4 regions of the Desulfotomaculum sp. 1211_IL3151 genome follow, and region 4 is predicted to be linked to each of the others. Evidence: predicted binding sites of a transcription regulator. Region 4 holds the regulator's gene; each other region holds the start of a gene.

Region 1 (3,823 bases), on a different contig from region 4:
AGATATCTGGGTTTGTCCAAATCCGGTGCAGTATTACAAACAACCAAAGATATGGAGCTTAACTATAAAGCCAAAAATCCCGCTAAGGATAGTGTTTGCGCCTTAAGGAATATATTGGATTTTATATATATTAACTGTTGCCAGATATCAAATTCTATTTTCTCCCAACAGTAATTTTACTAGTTTTTTTAGCCACTGTCAAGATTGCCGTCTGTAAGCCCTAAGCCTTGAGCCGTCAGCTTTTTTAAGCCCTTAGCGGTTAGCCCTGAGCCAGCCTATTGGCCATGGGCCATGGGCTTTTTTGCATGTATTATTTTAGGGTCCGGTGCACCCTCTTTAGGCAACCCGGCGGCACCAGAAAAGGATGAAAACGGTGTCCTCCTGAGTGACAACGAAGGATCTTGGGGCTAACCTTTCAATGGCCGAAAGATCCTTCGCTAGCTCAGGCTGGCATCCATAGAATGTTTTAAAGCCGATGGCTCATGGTCATTTTTCAAAATAGCTAACGACTAAATGTCATCCTCGTCTCCATCCTCTTGTTCCTCGACAATCCCTTCTACAGAGGGCAGCACACTGCCCAGGGATAGCTTTTCACGAACTTTAGCCTGAATTTCCGCACATAGTTCCGGTCTTTCCCTAAATAATTCCTTGGCGTTTTCACGCCCCTGACCTAATCTTTCTTCACCATAGGAATACCATGCGCCACTTTTATTAACAATCTTTAATTCTGTGGCAACATCAAGAATACTACCTTCTTTCGATATGCCTGTACCATACATAATATCAAACTCTGCTTGTTTAAAGGGAGGAGCTACTTTATTCTTGACGATCTTCACCTTGGTGCGGTTGCCTATTATATCTGTGCCTTGTTTAATATTTTCTTGCTTACGTACATCCATGCGCACGGAGGCATAGAATTTTAAGGCCCTGCCACCCGTGGTTACCTCGGGAGAACCATAAACTACACCGACTTTTTCACGAATTTGGTTGATAAAGACAACAATGGTTTTGGATTTGCTAACAATACCCGTTAATTTTCTTAAAGCCTGGGACATTAACCTTGCCTGCAGTCCCACATGGGTGTCACCCATGTCCCCTTCTATTTCAGCCCGGGGTACTAACGCTGCCACAGAGTCCACAACGACAACATCCAAAGCACCACTACGTACCAACGCCTCACATATTTCCAAAGCCTGTTCTCCTGTATCCGGCTGGGATACCAACAAGTTGGCTGTATCGACACCTAAGCGCTTAGCATAAACTGGGTCCAGGGCGTGTTCCGCGTCGATAAAGGCTGCCATACCATTTTGTTTCTGAGCCTCAGCAATCACATGCAAGGCCACCGTAGTTTTACCAGAAGATTCCGGGCCGTATATTTCTACAACGCGACCCCTGGGAAGTCCGCCAACTCCCAAAGCAATATCCAAGGACAGTGCCCCGGTAGAAACTGCTTCTATGTTTAATTTTGTTGAGTCTCCTAACTTCATAATTGAGCCTTTGCCAAATTGCTTTTCAATACCGGACAAAGCAAGTTCAAGGGCCTTTAATTTATCGGACATAAAATCCCCCTCCAAAACACATGTTCGTCCTTTCATTATAGGGCCAATGAAAGAACTAGTCAATTAGAAAAAACCGACTGGCGCATAATAAAAATCACAGGCCAAGCAATCCACAGCCTAGGTTCTGTGTGCATATTGGAAAAAACATTTTCCAATATGCACACAAACTTGGCTAATATGCCTGCTTAGAATGCCTGTGATTACTACCTTCTAGCCCGGGCCGGTTCAACGAATAATCTTCTGCCTTTAACGTGCTGTCTGTGCAAGCAACTGATAACGCAGTTGGCCCAGCTCTCGGGAACCTCTACAAAGCTAAAGTTCTCATAGATGTTAATGCTGCCTATTTGACTACCGGGAATACCTGATTCATCGGAAACCAGTTTGATAATCTCAGCGGGGCTGGTCCGGTCTTTTCTGCCTAGTGTTAGGAATAGCCGTACCATGCCGGGCCTGGCACCTGTATTGCCAAAATTAACGGTATCTAGATTAATCTCATCAACGCTGGGTTCCATATCCATGGAAAGCTTGAGGGCAGCCGCTGCTATATCAATCGGATCATACTCATCCAGCAGCGGGTCGATAATCGAACGATAGTAACCAAGCTTACCCTCTTCGATAATCTGCAGCATTCTTTCCTTAATGGTTTCCTTTTGACGCTCCACCACATCAGCCACCGTAGGGAGGTTCTCCCTTTTAATACGACTCTTGGTTATATTTTCAATTAAGCGAAGTTGGCGATATTCCCGGGGGCTAATGATGGTTATGGCTACACCTGATCTGCCTGCCCTACCTGTCCGCCCAATTCTATGGACATAAAATTCCGGATCTTGGGGTATATCATAATTGACTACATGGGAGACACCCTCAATATCCAACCCCCTGGCAGCCACATCTGTGGCTACCAGAAGTTCTGCTTCGCCTGATCTGAATTGCCTCATGACGGCATTTCTTTGCTGCTGGCTGAGGTCACCATGTAAAGCCGCTGCAGCAAAACCCCTGGCCTGCAAACCCGCCACCAATTCGTCCACACCCCTTTTGGTACGGCAAAAAACAATACCTTGGGCGATATCACTTATGTCCAATATACGACAAAGTGCTTCTAACTTATTTTTTTCCGGTGCCTCATAATAAACTTGCTCAATCTGTGGCACAGTAAGGTTGGCCTTACTAACCGTAACATATTTGGGTTCCTTCATATACTGGTGCGCCAGTCTAATAATTTCCCCAGGCATGGTGGCAGAAAAAAGCAAGGTTTGCCGTTCCGCCGGTGTATGTCGAATAATTTCCTCAATATCTTCGATAAAGCCCATATCCAACATTTCATCCGCTTCATCAAGAATAATCATATCAACCTGATCAACCTTCAAAGTTTGTCGACGCAGGTGATCCAACAAGCGTCCAGGGGTACCAACAATCACTTGCACACCTTGCCGCAGTGATCTTATTTGACGGTCAATGGATTGTCCGCCATATATGGGTAAAACCTTAATTCTGCAGTAGCGTCCTATTTTGGAAATCTCCTCTGCCACCTGAATGGCCAATTCACGGGTTGGTGTTATGATTACTGTTTGAACTTCCCTTTTTCTTGGATTTAACTTTTCGATCATTGGGATGCTAAAGGCTGCTGTTTTACCTGTACCAGTCTGGGCCTGACCAATCATATCATGACCGGCTAAAATTTGTGGCACGGCCAGTTGCTGAATTGGTGTTGGTTCTTCAAATCCCATTTCTTTTAGACCTTCAACGATTCTGTGATCCATTTCAAGATTACCAAAGTTCATAGTCTCTCTTCTACGATTCATTCATTTCCTTCTTTCTAGCTTCTATAAATTACTTTCCTTGTAAAAAGTGCTTAGCCATCTTTAATGCCCCATTGACGGTACCATTTCGAATGGCCTTTCTTTCCCCCGGAAATCGATATTCTCTATAACATACACCAGTAGGTGAGGATAAAGCAATATAAACTAACCCAACCGGTTTCCCCTCACTGGAATTAGGACCAGCAACCCCTGTCACAGCCAATCCTATACTACTGCCAAGCCTTCTGCGAACTCCCTCAGCCATGGCGATAGCGGTTTGGCGACTGACAGCCCCGTGTTGGGCTAGGGTTTCAGGGGGTACGCCAAGTATTCTTTCTTTTACTGGATTCGTATAGGCTACCACGCCACCCACCAGATAGCGAGAGGCACCTGGTATACCAGATAAACGAGCCTCAATGAGACCTCCCGTGCATGATTCTGCCACAGCTATGGTAAGCCCTGCAT
Region 2 (3,823 bases), on a different contig from region 4:
CTTCTTTAACCGGACGACGGCTAAGGGGTACCGGGATAAATTTCTTACCGCTGAGGTACTGTCCGGTGAGGGATTCCGGGACTTGCATGATATCTGCCATGGTGCCGGCAGCCACCACCTGGCCGCCCAAGCGACCGGCCCGTGGCCCAATATCAATGATGTGATCCGCCACCCGAATGGTATCTTCGTCGTGCTCCACCACGATCAGGGTGTTGCCCAAATTCCGCAGCCGTTCCAGGGTGGCAATGAGCCTTTCGTTATCCCGCTGGTGCAGGCCAATGCTGGGCTCGTCTAAAATATAGAGTACGCCCATCAGACCGGAACCGATTTGGGTAGCCAAGCGAATGCGTTGGGCCTCGCCGCCGGAAAGGGTGCCTGCTGCCCGGCCCAGGGTTAGGTAATCCAGTCCCACATTGACCAGGAAACCTAGCCGTTCGTTAATCTCTTTAAGAATCTGTCGGGCGATCATTTTCTCCTTTTCAGTAAAATCCAGGTTTTTAAAGAATTTTAGGGCCTCTGACACCGATAGGGTGGTGACAGAGGCAATATCCTTCGCCCCGATCTTCACTGCCAGGGCCTCCGGCTTGAGCCTGGCACCCTGACAACTGGGGCAGGGTTTGATACTCATGTATTTTTCAAACTCTTCCCGCATGGAATCGGACTGGGTCTCCCGGTAACGGCGGGTCAAGTTGCCGATAATGCCTTCAAAGGGCACTTCATAACGATGCCGATGCCCATAGCTATCGACATAATTAAAATTCACCTTTTCCTGGCCCGTGCCGTAAAGGATCACTTTCATATGTTTATCTGAAAGTTCTTCCATCGGTGTGTCCAGACTGAAATCATATTTTTCTGCCACGCCAGCCAGGTAGGCTGCGGCAATATTGCCCTTGTGCCAGCCTTCAATGGCTCCTTCTTGGATACTTTTGCCCTTGTCCGGTATAATTAACTCCAGATCAAACTCATGGTTAAACCCCAGACCCGTGCAGGACGGGCAGGCTCCGTGGGGGGTGTTGAAGGAAAAAAGCCTGGGACTGATTTCACTGATATTGATACCGCAATCGGAGCAGGCGAAGTTCTCGGAAAAGGTAAGTTCCTCGCCATCTATGACCGCAGCTATAGCGATGCCTTCGCTTTGCTTAAGGGCGGTTTCCAGGGAATCTGCCAGCCGTTTCTCACTGCCGGGGCGGATGATCATGCGGTCCACCACAATTTCGATGGTGTGCTTCTTTTTCTTATCCAATGGAGGTGCTTCGGTGATTTCATAGATTTCTCCGTCCACCCGCACCCGCACAAAGCCGCTTTTCTTGATGTCCTCAAAGATTTTGACATGTTCACCCTTTTTACCCCGAATCACCGGGGCCAGCAGCTGCAGCTTGGTGCCTTCAGGCATGGCCATGAGCTGGTCCACCATCTGCTGGATGGTCTGCTGGCTAATGGACTGGCCGCATTTGGGGCAGTGGGCCCGGCCCACCCTGGCAAAAAGCAGCCTCAGGTAATCGTAAATCTCCGTTACGGTGCCCACGGTGGAACGTGGGTTATGGCTGGTGGTCTTTTGATCGATGGAAATGGCCGGAGAAAGGCCTTCTATATAATCAACGTCCGGTTTATTCATTTGCCCCAGGAATTGCCGTGCATAGGCAGACAGGGATTCCACATAGCGACGCTGACCTTCGGCATAGATGGTGTCGAAGGCCAGGGAGGATTTGCCGGAACCGGAAAGCCCGGTAATCACCACCAGCTTATCCCGGGGGATATCCACGTCGATGTTTTTCAGGTTGTGGGACCGTGCCCCACGAATTAGGATTTGGTCGGACATTTGGTGTTAGCTCCTTTGTTTTGTATATCAACGGTTTGTTGTGTTGTGATGGTAAGTTGTGGTTCGTTGGATGTTTTAGCCATCCGCTTTTTGGGCCGTAGGCCCTGGCTGTTGGCTGTTACTCATTGTTTGGTACCTTTATATAAAGTTATACTTTATTAATGGGAAAAAGACAATGGCTATCAGAACATTTGTACGGTATTTGTAATGATTTTGTCTCTTTTGAAACAAGTACAAAGCACCCTTGGCGGGTGCTTTTGTCGGGTGCTCTTGGGTCACTAGGGTTTTGCCTTTTTTCACCGGGGTCAGACCCCCTGGTTAGGCCCAGACTAATACTCAATCTCCGGTATCGCCGGCTTAATGTTCTTGTCGCCCCTAAGCTGCAGACGCAGCTCGATCAGGGCGTCCCTTAATTGGGCTGCCCGTTCGAATTCCAGGTGTCTGGCGGATTCTTTCATTTCTTTTTCCAGTTTGGCAATCATTTTCTTCAGCTCGGTCTTGGTCATTTTGCCGGCTTTGCTTTGGGCGATGTAGGGTGCTTTTTCTTCGGCGGCTCTGGTTGCTTCGATAATATCCCTTACTGCCTTGCGGACGGTTTCCGGGGTGATGTTGTGCTTTTGGTTGTGCTCCATTTGAATTTTGCGACGGCGATTGGTTTCGCCAATGGCTTTTTTCATGGAGTCGGTCAGCTTGTCCGCATACATAATCACTCGGCCTTCGGCGTTACGGGCAGCCCGGCCGATGGTCTGAATAAGGGAGCGTTCGGAACGCAGGTAGCCTTCTTTGTCGGCATCCAGGATGGCCACCAGACTGACTTCCGGTAAGTCTAAGCCCTCCCTGAGCAGGTTGATGCCCACCAGCACGTCGAAGGTGCCCAAGCGTAGGTCGCGGAGAATCTCCATTCGTTCCATGGTATGGATATCTGAGTGCAGATAGCGTACCCGCACGCCGTTTTCTTTAAAGTAGTCCGTAAGATCCTCGGCCATTTTTTTGGTCAGGGTGGTTACCAGGACCCTTTCGTCCCGCTCCACCCTAATGCGAATTTCACCCAGCAGATCGTCAATTTGGCCCTTGGTGGGTTTGATCGTGATTTCCGGGTCCAGCAGACCGGTGGGACGAATAATTTGTTCTACGATTTGCTCTTGGTGCTTAAATTCATAGTTACCCGGGGTAGCGGATACGTAGATCACTTGGTTAACCCTGGCTTCAAATTCCTGAAACTTTAAGGGGCGATTATCCAGGGCCGAGGGCAGGCGGAAGCCATGCTCTACCAGAGTGGTTTTTCTGGAACGGTCCCCCTCGTACATAGCGCCAACCTGGGGTACCGCCACGTGGGATTCGTCGATGACAAGCAACCAATCCTCTGGGAAGAAGTCCAGCAGGGTAAAGGGTGATTCGCCGGGAGCCCGTCCGGTTAGGTGTCTGGAGTAGTTCTCAATACCAGAGCAAAAGCCCACTTCGGCCATCATTTCCAGATCGTAGCGGGTGCGCTGCTCCAGTCGCTGGGCTTCCAACAGTTTATCGGCATCTCTTAGTTCCCTTAACCGCTGCTCCAGTTCTGCTTCAATGGTGGCAATGGCCCTTTTCATATTATCCTCATCGGTGACAAAGTGACTGGCGGGGAACACGGCAATATGTTGCCTTTGCCCTAAAATCTCGCCGGTCAGCACGTCTATTTCCAACAGACGTTCCACTTCATCCCCAAACATCTCCACCCGCAAGGCCCTTTCACTGGCGTTGGCGGGAAATATTTCTATGACATCGCCCCGTACCCGGAATTTTCCCCGACTAAAGTTGATATCGTTTCTTTCGTATTGTATATCCACCAGCTTACGCAGAATGGCATCCCGGTCGTAGGTACCCCCGGCCCGCAGGGACAACACCAAATCTCGGTAGGTTTCCGGATTACCTAAACCATAGATACAGGAAACACTGGCTACGATAATAACATCCCGCCGCTCCAATAGGGCAGTGGTGGCGGAGTGGCGCAGTTTGTCAATTTCG
Region 3 (3,823 bases), on a different contig from region 4:
TTACGAGCGCCGCCGCCAGTGGCGCCAGACTGCCGGTGACGTTAGAGCCCAGCAGTTCCCGCTTGCCCTGTTCCTCTGCCAGCCGGGTATGGCGAATCATATAGACGATGCTGAAAATTCCACCCAGCAGCACCAAAAACACCTTGGTGCGCCAGGTAACAAATCCAGCCACTGAAACATCCAGCAGCGGGCCGTGCATGGCCTCGGTCAGCGGATCGATGAGGCTAACGCCCATCTCGGCGAGAGCCTCCTGCGTGGGGAACAGTACCAGCGACGACACCGTATTGATGGTCACCCACAACCCTGGCAACAGCAGCCAGACGAAGGTGAAAATGCGATTCTGCCGTAGATACAGCCCCATGAGGGAAAGGGTGCCGTGAAAATATTGCTTCACGTTAAGCCCCCCTTTCGGCGTCCCTTTTGTAGTAGTTCAGGAACAGGGCTTCCAGTGTGGGAGGGGTCTGTTGATGGATGAGCGTTTTCAGTTCCTCCATACTGCCCTCTTCGATGATTTTCCCCGCACGGATAACGCCGATTTGATCGCAGACCGCCTCCACCTCCGAGAGGATGTGGCTGGAGAGGAGCACCGTCTTACCCGCATCCCGCGCCTCCTTGAGGCATTGCTGGAATACGCCCTCCATCAGCGGATCGAGGCCGGTTGAGGGCTCGTCAAGGATAAGCAGCTCCACATCGGATACAAAGGCCGAAATCAGCGCCACCTTCTGGCGGTTGCCCTTGGAGTAGGTCTTGCATTTCTTGGTGGGATCCAAGTCGAACCGCTCAATAAACGCTGCCCGGCGCTCCTTGGAATAGCTGCCCCGCAGCCGACCGAGAAAGTCGATGATCTCGCCGCCGGTCATGTTGTCCCAGAGCTGTACATCGCTGGGGACATAGGCCAGACGCCGGTGCAGTTCCACATTGTCCCGCCAGGGGTCGCCGCCCAGCAGCTTGACCTCCCCCGCGTTCTTTTTCAGCAGGCCCAGCAAAACACGGATGGTGGTGGACTTGCCCGCGCCGTTGGGGCCGATAAAGCCGTAAATGCTGCCCTCGGGCACCTTCAAGTTGACTCCATTCAAGGCGACGGTTTTTCCAAAATGCTTAGTTAAGCCGTGAATTTCAATAGCAGGCAATGTCTTTCCTCCTCACTGTTTGTAAAAGCACTTGCGCAATACATCCAGATACTGGTCAAAGTCGAAGCTCAGGGCCTCCATGTCGATGTCCTCCGCCCTTTGATCTCCAGTCAATTTAAGGGAACGGTTTCCGTAGTTTTCCAATGCCCAGATGGTTAGGTCCCGGATTTTGTCGGCGGGCACATCCTGTCGGAACAAAGAGGTATCCAAATTGCCCAGCAGACACTGATAGCCGTAGTCCGTCATCTTTTCCAACTGCTCCTTCAGCTCGGCGGCGATTTCGGAGGACTTTTCCACGGTCAGGCGCTTGATGAACTCAAACATCGGGGGGTATCGCTGGTAGACAGCCCCCTTGAGCATGGCGGCCCGGCGGTACCGGGCAAGCAAATCGCCACCGCAGTGGCCGATCTGCTCATAGAATTCCCGGCTCACCACCCCAAACACATACTCGCAGAGGAAGAGGAACAAAGCCTTCTTGCTGGCGAAGTAGTGGAACAGCGCCCCCTTGGAGATACCCGCCGCCTTTACCATTTCGTTGGTGGAAGCCAGATCATAGCCCTTTTTGGCAAATTCCATCAGGGCCGAATTGATGATAATATCCCGCTTTTCTTCTTTTAGACCGATGAAGTTTTCGTACATCATTACCACCTCCTTATGTACATTGACCACTTTGGTCGGTAATTGCAGCATAGCACAACCGACCAAAGTGGTCAATAATGAAATTACGAAGGCACATGCCCATTGAAGAGACAAACGCTACAGGATACGGACATGATTTTTGTAACCGAGCCATCGCAGGTTGACCCTTTTCGTTATTTACCAGCAAGATACGGTTATTGAAGCCCTGGCTGCCATAGGCATTAGCACCACCGCGGAGGAACTGGCTACGTTAGGTCAGGATATATACGAGATCAAAAACCAGACCAGGCAACTTCTAGGCTATCAGTTGGACAAGCTTGAATTCCCGGAGCGCTTTTTTGAGACACCTAGTTTAACGGGTGCTTTGGCAAGGGAAAAAATGTATAATTTTTTGGAGATTTATAAAAAACAAACAGGCCGGTAGTTTGGCTGAGGATTAACCGTCAGCTTTTGGGTGTAATGAGCCTGGGCTTTTTGTGCATATTATGCTTAGGGGTATTTGATGGATTAATGGCATGAATTTTGTAAAACGACTTTCGGGAACACTTGTTCTATGATAAAATAATACGAAAGAGCTTACATGTTAATATCGGAGCTGGTAATAAAAGAAAATCTTCTGTCATCCTGAGCTAGCGAAGGATGACAGGCGGCTATGCCTTAACGGGGTGGTAAGATTGGAATTATTGGAAAAACTAAGGATTTTATCCGATGCGGCAAAATATGATGTATCCTGTTCGTCCAGCGGCAGCAAGCGCAAAAATATTGCTGGCGGCCTGGGCAACGCAGACCAGAGTGGCATTTGTCATAGTTGGTCTGACGATGGCAGATGTATTTCCCTTTTAAAAATACTTCTTACCAACTACTGTATCTTTGATTGTGCCTACTGTGTAAATAGGGTTAGTAACGACCTGCCCAGGGCTGCCTTTACCCCGGAGGAAGTGGTTGATTTGACCATCAATTTTTACCGGAGGAATTACATCGAAGGCTTATTCCTTAGTTCCGCCATCTGTAACAACCCGAATCATACCATGGAACTGTTATTGCAAACGGTACGAAAACTAAGGTTAGAGGAACGTTTTAATGGCTATATCCACCTAAAGGCTATTCCTGGGGCGGATTGGCGATTAATAGCCGAGGCTGGCACCCTGGTTGATCGAATGAGTGTAAATATCGAACTGCCTTCCAATGAAGGGTTAAAACTACTGGCACCGCAAAAAAGAAAGGAAACCATTCTTAAACCAATGGGCCTTATCGGTTCCCATATTTTTGAAAGTAGAGAAGAAAGGAAAATCTCCAGAAAAGCTCCTTCCTTCGTGCCAGCCGGGCAAAGCACCCAATTAATTATCGGTGCCACACCGGACACCGATCTTAAGATTATTAATCTATCGGAAAATTTATATAAAAATTTCGATCTTAAAAGAGTGTATTATTCAGCCTACGTACCAGTATCCAATAAACCAGTACTACCACAAATCGCTAGCCCACCACTTAAGCGTGAAAATCGGTTATACCAGGCCGACTGGTTGCTTCGTTTTTATGGTTTCAAGGCCCAAGAACTTCTTTCCGAAGATCAACCGAATTTTCAGCTTGACCTTGATCCTAAATCCGATTGGGCCTTACGAAATCTTCATATATTTCCGGTGGAAATAAACAAGGCGGACTATCCTTTAATCCTCCGGGTACCAGGCATAGGGGTGAAAAATGCAAGGAAAATAATAACGGCCCGAAGATTTCACTCTCTGGGCTTTGAAGATTTACATAAGATGGGCATTGTCTTAAAACGAGCGCGCTATTTTATCACCTGTAAAGGCAAATATTATGGTGAAGTACCTTTTAGGGCAGAGGCAATCAAAAGCCGCCTATTGCCCCACTCCAAAAAAGAAACCTACACCCAATTGGCCCTGTTTACCGAGCAAAGCTTGGGTTACCAGTTGGAAGATGCCCAGGCTTGTATTACAGGGGAGATTTAACATGATTTATTTTATTTATGATGGAAGCTTTGAGGGGTTATTAACGGCTGTTTACGAGGCTTATTACCGAAGTGAGAGGCCGGA
Region 4 (3,823 bases):
AAGCAGCCAGTAAGCCAATAATGTAAAAGGTGAGCAAAAGGGGGTCCGACAACAGATTGTGCATGGTAATAAAATCTATTGACAAGCCAGTCAAGAAATGAACCAGCTTAAGTTGCCATACATGAATAATTACAAATATTAATGTTATCACAGCAGACAAACGCTGTAGATAAAACATCCAATTCCTTGCATAAGAATAGCAAAATAGATTATTCTTGGCCAGGTATACGATATAAAGCCCGTACAGCCCATGTATTGTGAGGGGTAAAGCAATAAAAATTATTTCTAAGGCAGTTAAATAAGGAATGTTTTGCAAGAAAACCACTGCACGATTAAATTTTTCCGGGCTTAATATGGCAAATGAATTCGTGATTAGATGTTCCAAAAGAAAAAAACCAATGGGAAATAACCCCAATAAAGAATGAAGTTTCCGATAAAAAAAATGGTTATTGGTACTCACCGAGGACATCAACATCCTTCATCATAAAATTGAAATGCATCCCCGCAAGCAAAGCATTGCATGAGAGCTAAGTTTACTCTAATGCATATCGTTTTTTCCCTTCTTGATATAAGTCTCCACCAAAGGAATCATTAACAACAATGGCCGGGAAATCTTTAACCACCAACCGATAGATGGCCTCTGGTCCTAGCTCCGGGTAGGCCACAATGGTGGCTTCTTGAATACTTCTTGCTATCAATGCTGCTGCTCCACCAATGGCTCCAAAGTAAACCGCACCGTGTTCTTGCATGGCCTGGAGTACCTTTTCTGATCTGGCTCCCTTGCCAATCATGCCTTTAAGACCTTGTTCAATTAAAAGAGGGGCATAGGCATCCATGCGTCCGGCGGTGGTGGGACCAGCAGAGCCAATTACTTTACCAGGACGTGCCGGAGCTGGACCAACATAGTAGATGATCTGACCCTTGAGATCAACTGGCAGTTCCTTTCCTTGGTCCATTCGTTCCACTAATCTTTTATGGGCTGCATCCCTTCCGGTATAGATGACACCATGAATAAAAACCTGCTGCCCGATGCGAAGGCTCTTTACAATTTCATCCGATAGTGGTGTTGTTATGTTAACCCTTGTCACTCTGTGCACCTCCTATATGCTTACAGATTTATGTCTAGCGGCATGGCAATTAATGTTTACTGCCACGGGCAGGCTTGCAATATGACAACCAAAAATTTCGATATGTACTGCCAATGCCGTTGTTCTACCTCCCAACCCCGCAGGGCCAATGCCTAATTTATTAATGGCTTCCAGCAGTTCCTTCTCCAACTGAGCAATATCAGACAGCGGATGCGGTTCACCAACGGCTCTTAATAGTGCTTCCTTGGCCAGCAGAGCACACTTTTCCATGGTCCCACCAATCCCCACTCCGATAATCAGTGGCGGACAAGGGTTTGGTCCCGCGGCCTGAACGGTATCTAAGATGAATTTCTTGACACCTTCTACTCCTTCGGCTGGCTTTAACATCTTTAATGAACTCATATTTTCACTGCCCCCACCCTTAGGGGCCACCGTTATCTTAATTTTGTTACCTGCTACTATGCTGGTGTGGATTACAGCCGGGGTATTATCACCGGTATTTACTCTTGCCAGTGGGTGTTTAACCATGGATTTTCTTAAATAACCTTCAAGGTAACCCTTACGTACTCCTTCATTTATGGCATCAACTAAATTGCCATGGATAACTTGTACTTCCTGTCCTAATTCAACAAACACCACTGCTACTCCGGTATCCTGACACATTGGTATCGATTCTGCTGCAGCTATCCCCGCATTCTCCACCAACATATTTAAAATTTCCTTACCACTTTGGGAAACCTCTGTCTCATTGGAACGTTTAAAGGAATTTACAACATCATCTGCCAGTTTATAATTTGCCTCCTGACACAAGCGGGCTACTTCAGATATGATTACAGCACAATCTACGGTTCTAATTGTTGTTTCCTCCCTAATCTTTGTAATAACCTAATTTAGCCTTTATTATCGGGTTAATCGCAACTACTATTAATATACCATTTTTTACAATAAACATATATTCATTCTACTGTTTATTCTACCCGATTGATTTAAAATAACATCGAACAAATGTTTTTATCTTGATCCAGAGTATGATATAATATACCAAATCATGATTAAGCTTATTTTTCTTTGTGAAAGGTTGTGAACCCCGATGTTAAATCCTAGGGAATCAGAAGTTTTAAGGGTTATTATAGAAAATGTCAAGCAAAAGGGTTATCCCCCGTCAGTTAGGGAAATTGGGGAAATAGTTGGTCTTTCATCCAGTTCTACCGTTCACTCTTACTTAAAAAGATTAGAACAAAAGGGTTATCTGCGACGGGATCCTACCAAACCAAGGGCCATTGAAATTATTAACACGGATTCAGCCGATACCAGCCCTGCTTCATTCCCTGAGCAGCCGGATAACCAATACGAAGAGATGATCAATATTCCTATGCTGGGGGAAGTGGCTGCAGGGGTTCCCCTTTTAGCCGTTGAAAATTTTGATGAAAAGGTTACTTTACCCAGGAGCTTTACTGGTTATGGTGATTTCTTCATGCTTACCGTGCGGGGCAACAGTATGATTGAAGCTGGTATTTTACCCGGCGACCTTGTTTTAGTGAGAAGGCAGGAATCCGCCAATAACGGTGAAATAGTCGTCGCATTATTAGAAGACGAGGCCACCGTGAAAAGATTTTTCAAAGAAAAAGATGGCATTCGGCTTCAACCCGAAAACAGCCTCCTATCTCCCATTTTTGTCAGGGAGATTAAAATACTTGGCAAGGTGGTTGGACTAATGAGAAAAATATAAAAAGGTCGCATAGCGACCTTTTTTTGTTGGATCTTTGCTAGTTTGATTGGCAATCTTTATTGTAGTGTGGACACATGCTGCAGTGTTCTGCCTTATCCTCTATGACATAACAATATGCACCTTGTTCCTTCCAACAGGGCTTGTTTAAGTTTACGTTTTCACCCTTTTGTTGACTACCACCGTCACAATACTTGATATCCCAGCAGGGATACATACTAATAATCTGCAGCACACCTGCGATATTCAGGCCTTTTTCATTAATGAGATAATGAATAAACTGAAGTCTTTTAACATCGTTATTACTATATAACCTCTGTTTATTGCGACGGGCAGGTTCAACTAGCTTGTGCTTTTCCCAAATACGAAGGGTCTCTGGATGTACCTTTAAAAGTTCGGCAATAACGCCTATATTAAACATAGGCTGATCATCGTTGCAAAACAAGGATTTATCTCCTCCCGTTATAAAATCTAATATCCTTTATTTATTATATAGTCTATAAACCCAATTTGTAAATTAGCTAAATTACTGCAAAAGATAAAATTATTACTATTTATCTTACGGTTTTGGGACAAACCTCGAATTTTTGTATTTTTTGCCGAAACTGGTATGGCCCTTTTAGACTTCTATCTCTAGGTCCAATAAAGGGGCATGCTGTTGGGCACCATAGACATCGGTTTCACCAAGGGCACCGGATGGGTAGGGCCGTACAATGGTAGCCTTGATGGCGTAGGCAGGAGAAAATTCGACAATTCCTATGACATCCGTCTCAGGAATGCCATAGAGTTTTGCAACGGTAGTTTTATTTATTACCTTAGCTGTACAGGCAGCTTCATATGATTTTTGATCCTTAAAAATAACATCTAAGGTTAGTTCATAGGGTCCAGAATTTTTACTTCGAATGACCGAAGCCAACTCAGTTAATTTAGCCTTTGACATTATTTTTCCTCCCCTGCATGAATGATTTCAAATGGAAACAATGCCACGGGATCATCAACCTGCAATAAG

Evidence for each region. Region 4 encodes LexA, which represses DNA repair genes until DNA is damaged. Its sites were predicted from a motif close to CNAACANNTGTTNG; they were not measured.
Region 1: the regulator LexA is predicted to act here: its motif matches at 1,573-1,586, upstream of recA (recombinase RecA).
Region 2: the regulator LexA is predicted to act here: its motif matches at 2,004-2,017, upstream of uvrA (excinuclease ABC subunit UvrA).
Region 3: the regulator LexA is predicted to act here: its motif matches at 2,309-2,322, upstream of V6C11_RS01860 (putative DNA modification/repair radical SAM protein).

The regions. Positions count from the first base shown of each region.
Region 1 is NZ_JBAIYV010000057.1:1,016-4,838, reverse strand. It holds gene recA (recombinase RecA) at 510-1,559, opposite strand; gene V6C11_RS15850 (DEAD/DEAH box helicase) at 1,763-3,361, opposite strand; gene V6C11_RS15845 (competence/damage-inducible protein A) at 3,390-3,823, opposite strand, start outside.
Region 2 is NZ_JBAIYV010000050.1:103,872-107,694, forward strand. It holds gene uvrA (excinuclease ABC subunit UvrA) at 1-1,819, opposite strand, end outside; gene uvrB (excinuclease ABC subunit UvrB) at 2,149-3,823, opposite strand, start outside.
Region 3 is NZ_JBAIYV010000011.1:46,800-50,622, forward strand. It holds gene V6C11_RS01840 (ABC transporter permease) at 1-394, opposite strand, end outside; gene V6C11_RS01845 (ABC transporter ATP-binding protein) at 396-1,130, opposite strand; gene V6C11_RS01850 (TetR/AcrR family transcriptional regulator) at 1,143-1,769, opposite strand; gene V6C11_RS01855 (hypothetical protein) at 1,930-2,193, shown strand; gene V6C11_RS01860 (putative DNA modification/repair radical SAM protein) at 2,444-3,739, shown strand; gene V6C11_RS01865 (TIGR03915 family putative DNA repair protein) at 3,741-3,823, shown strand, end outside.
Region 4 is NZ_JBAIYV010000040.1:42,773-46,595, reverse strand. It holds gene V6C11_RS10770 (succinate dehydrogenase cytochrome b558 subunit) at 1-469, opposite strand, end outside; gene V6C11_RS10765 (Fe-S-containing hydro-lyase) at 534-1,088, opposite strand; gene V6C11_RS10760 (fumarate hydratase) at 1,101-1,943, opposite strand; gene lexA (transcriptional repressor LexA) at 2,179-2,817, shown strand; gene V6C11_RS10750 (MerR family transcriptional regulator) at 2,855-3,259, opposite strand; gene V6C11_RS10745 (DUF4387 domain-containing protein) at 3,434-3,754, opposite strand; gene V6C11_RS10740 (acyclic terpene utilization AtuA family protein) at 3,754-3,823, opposite strand, start outside.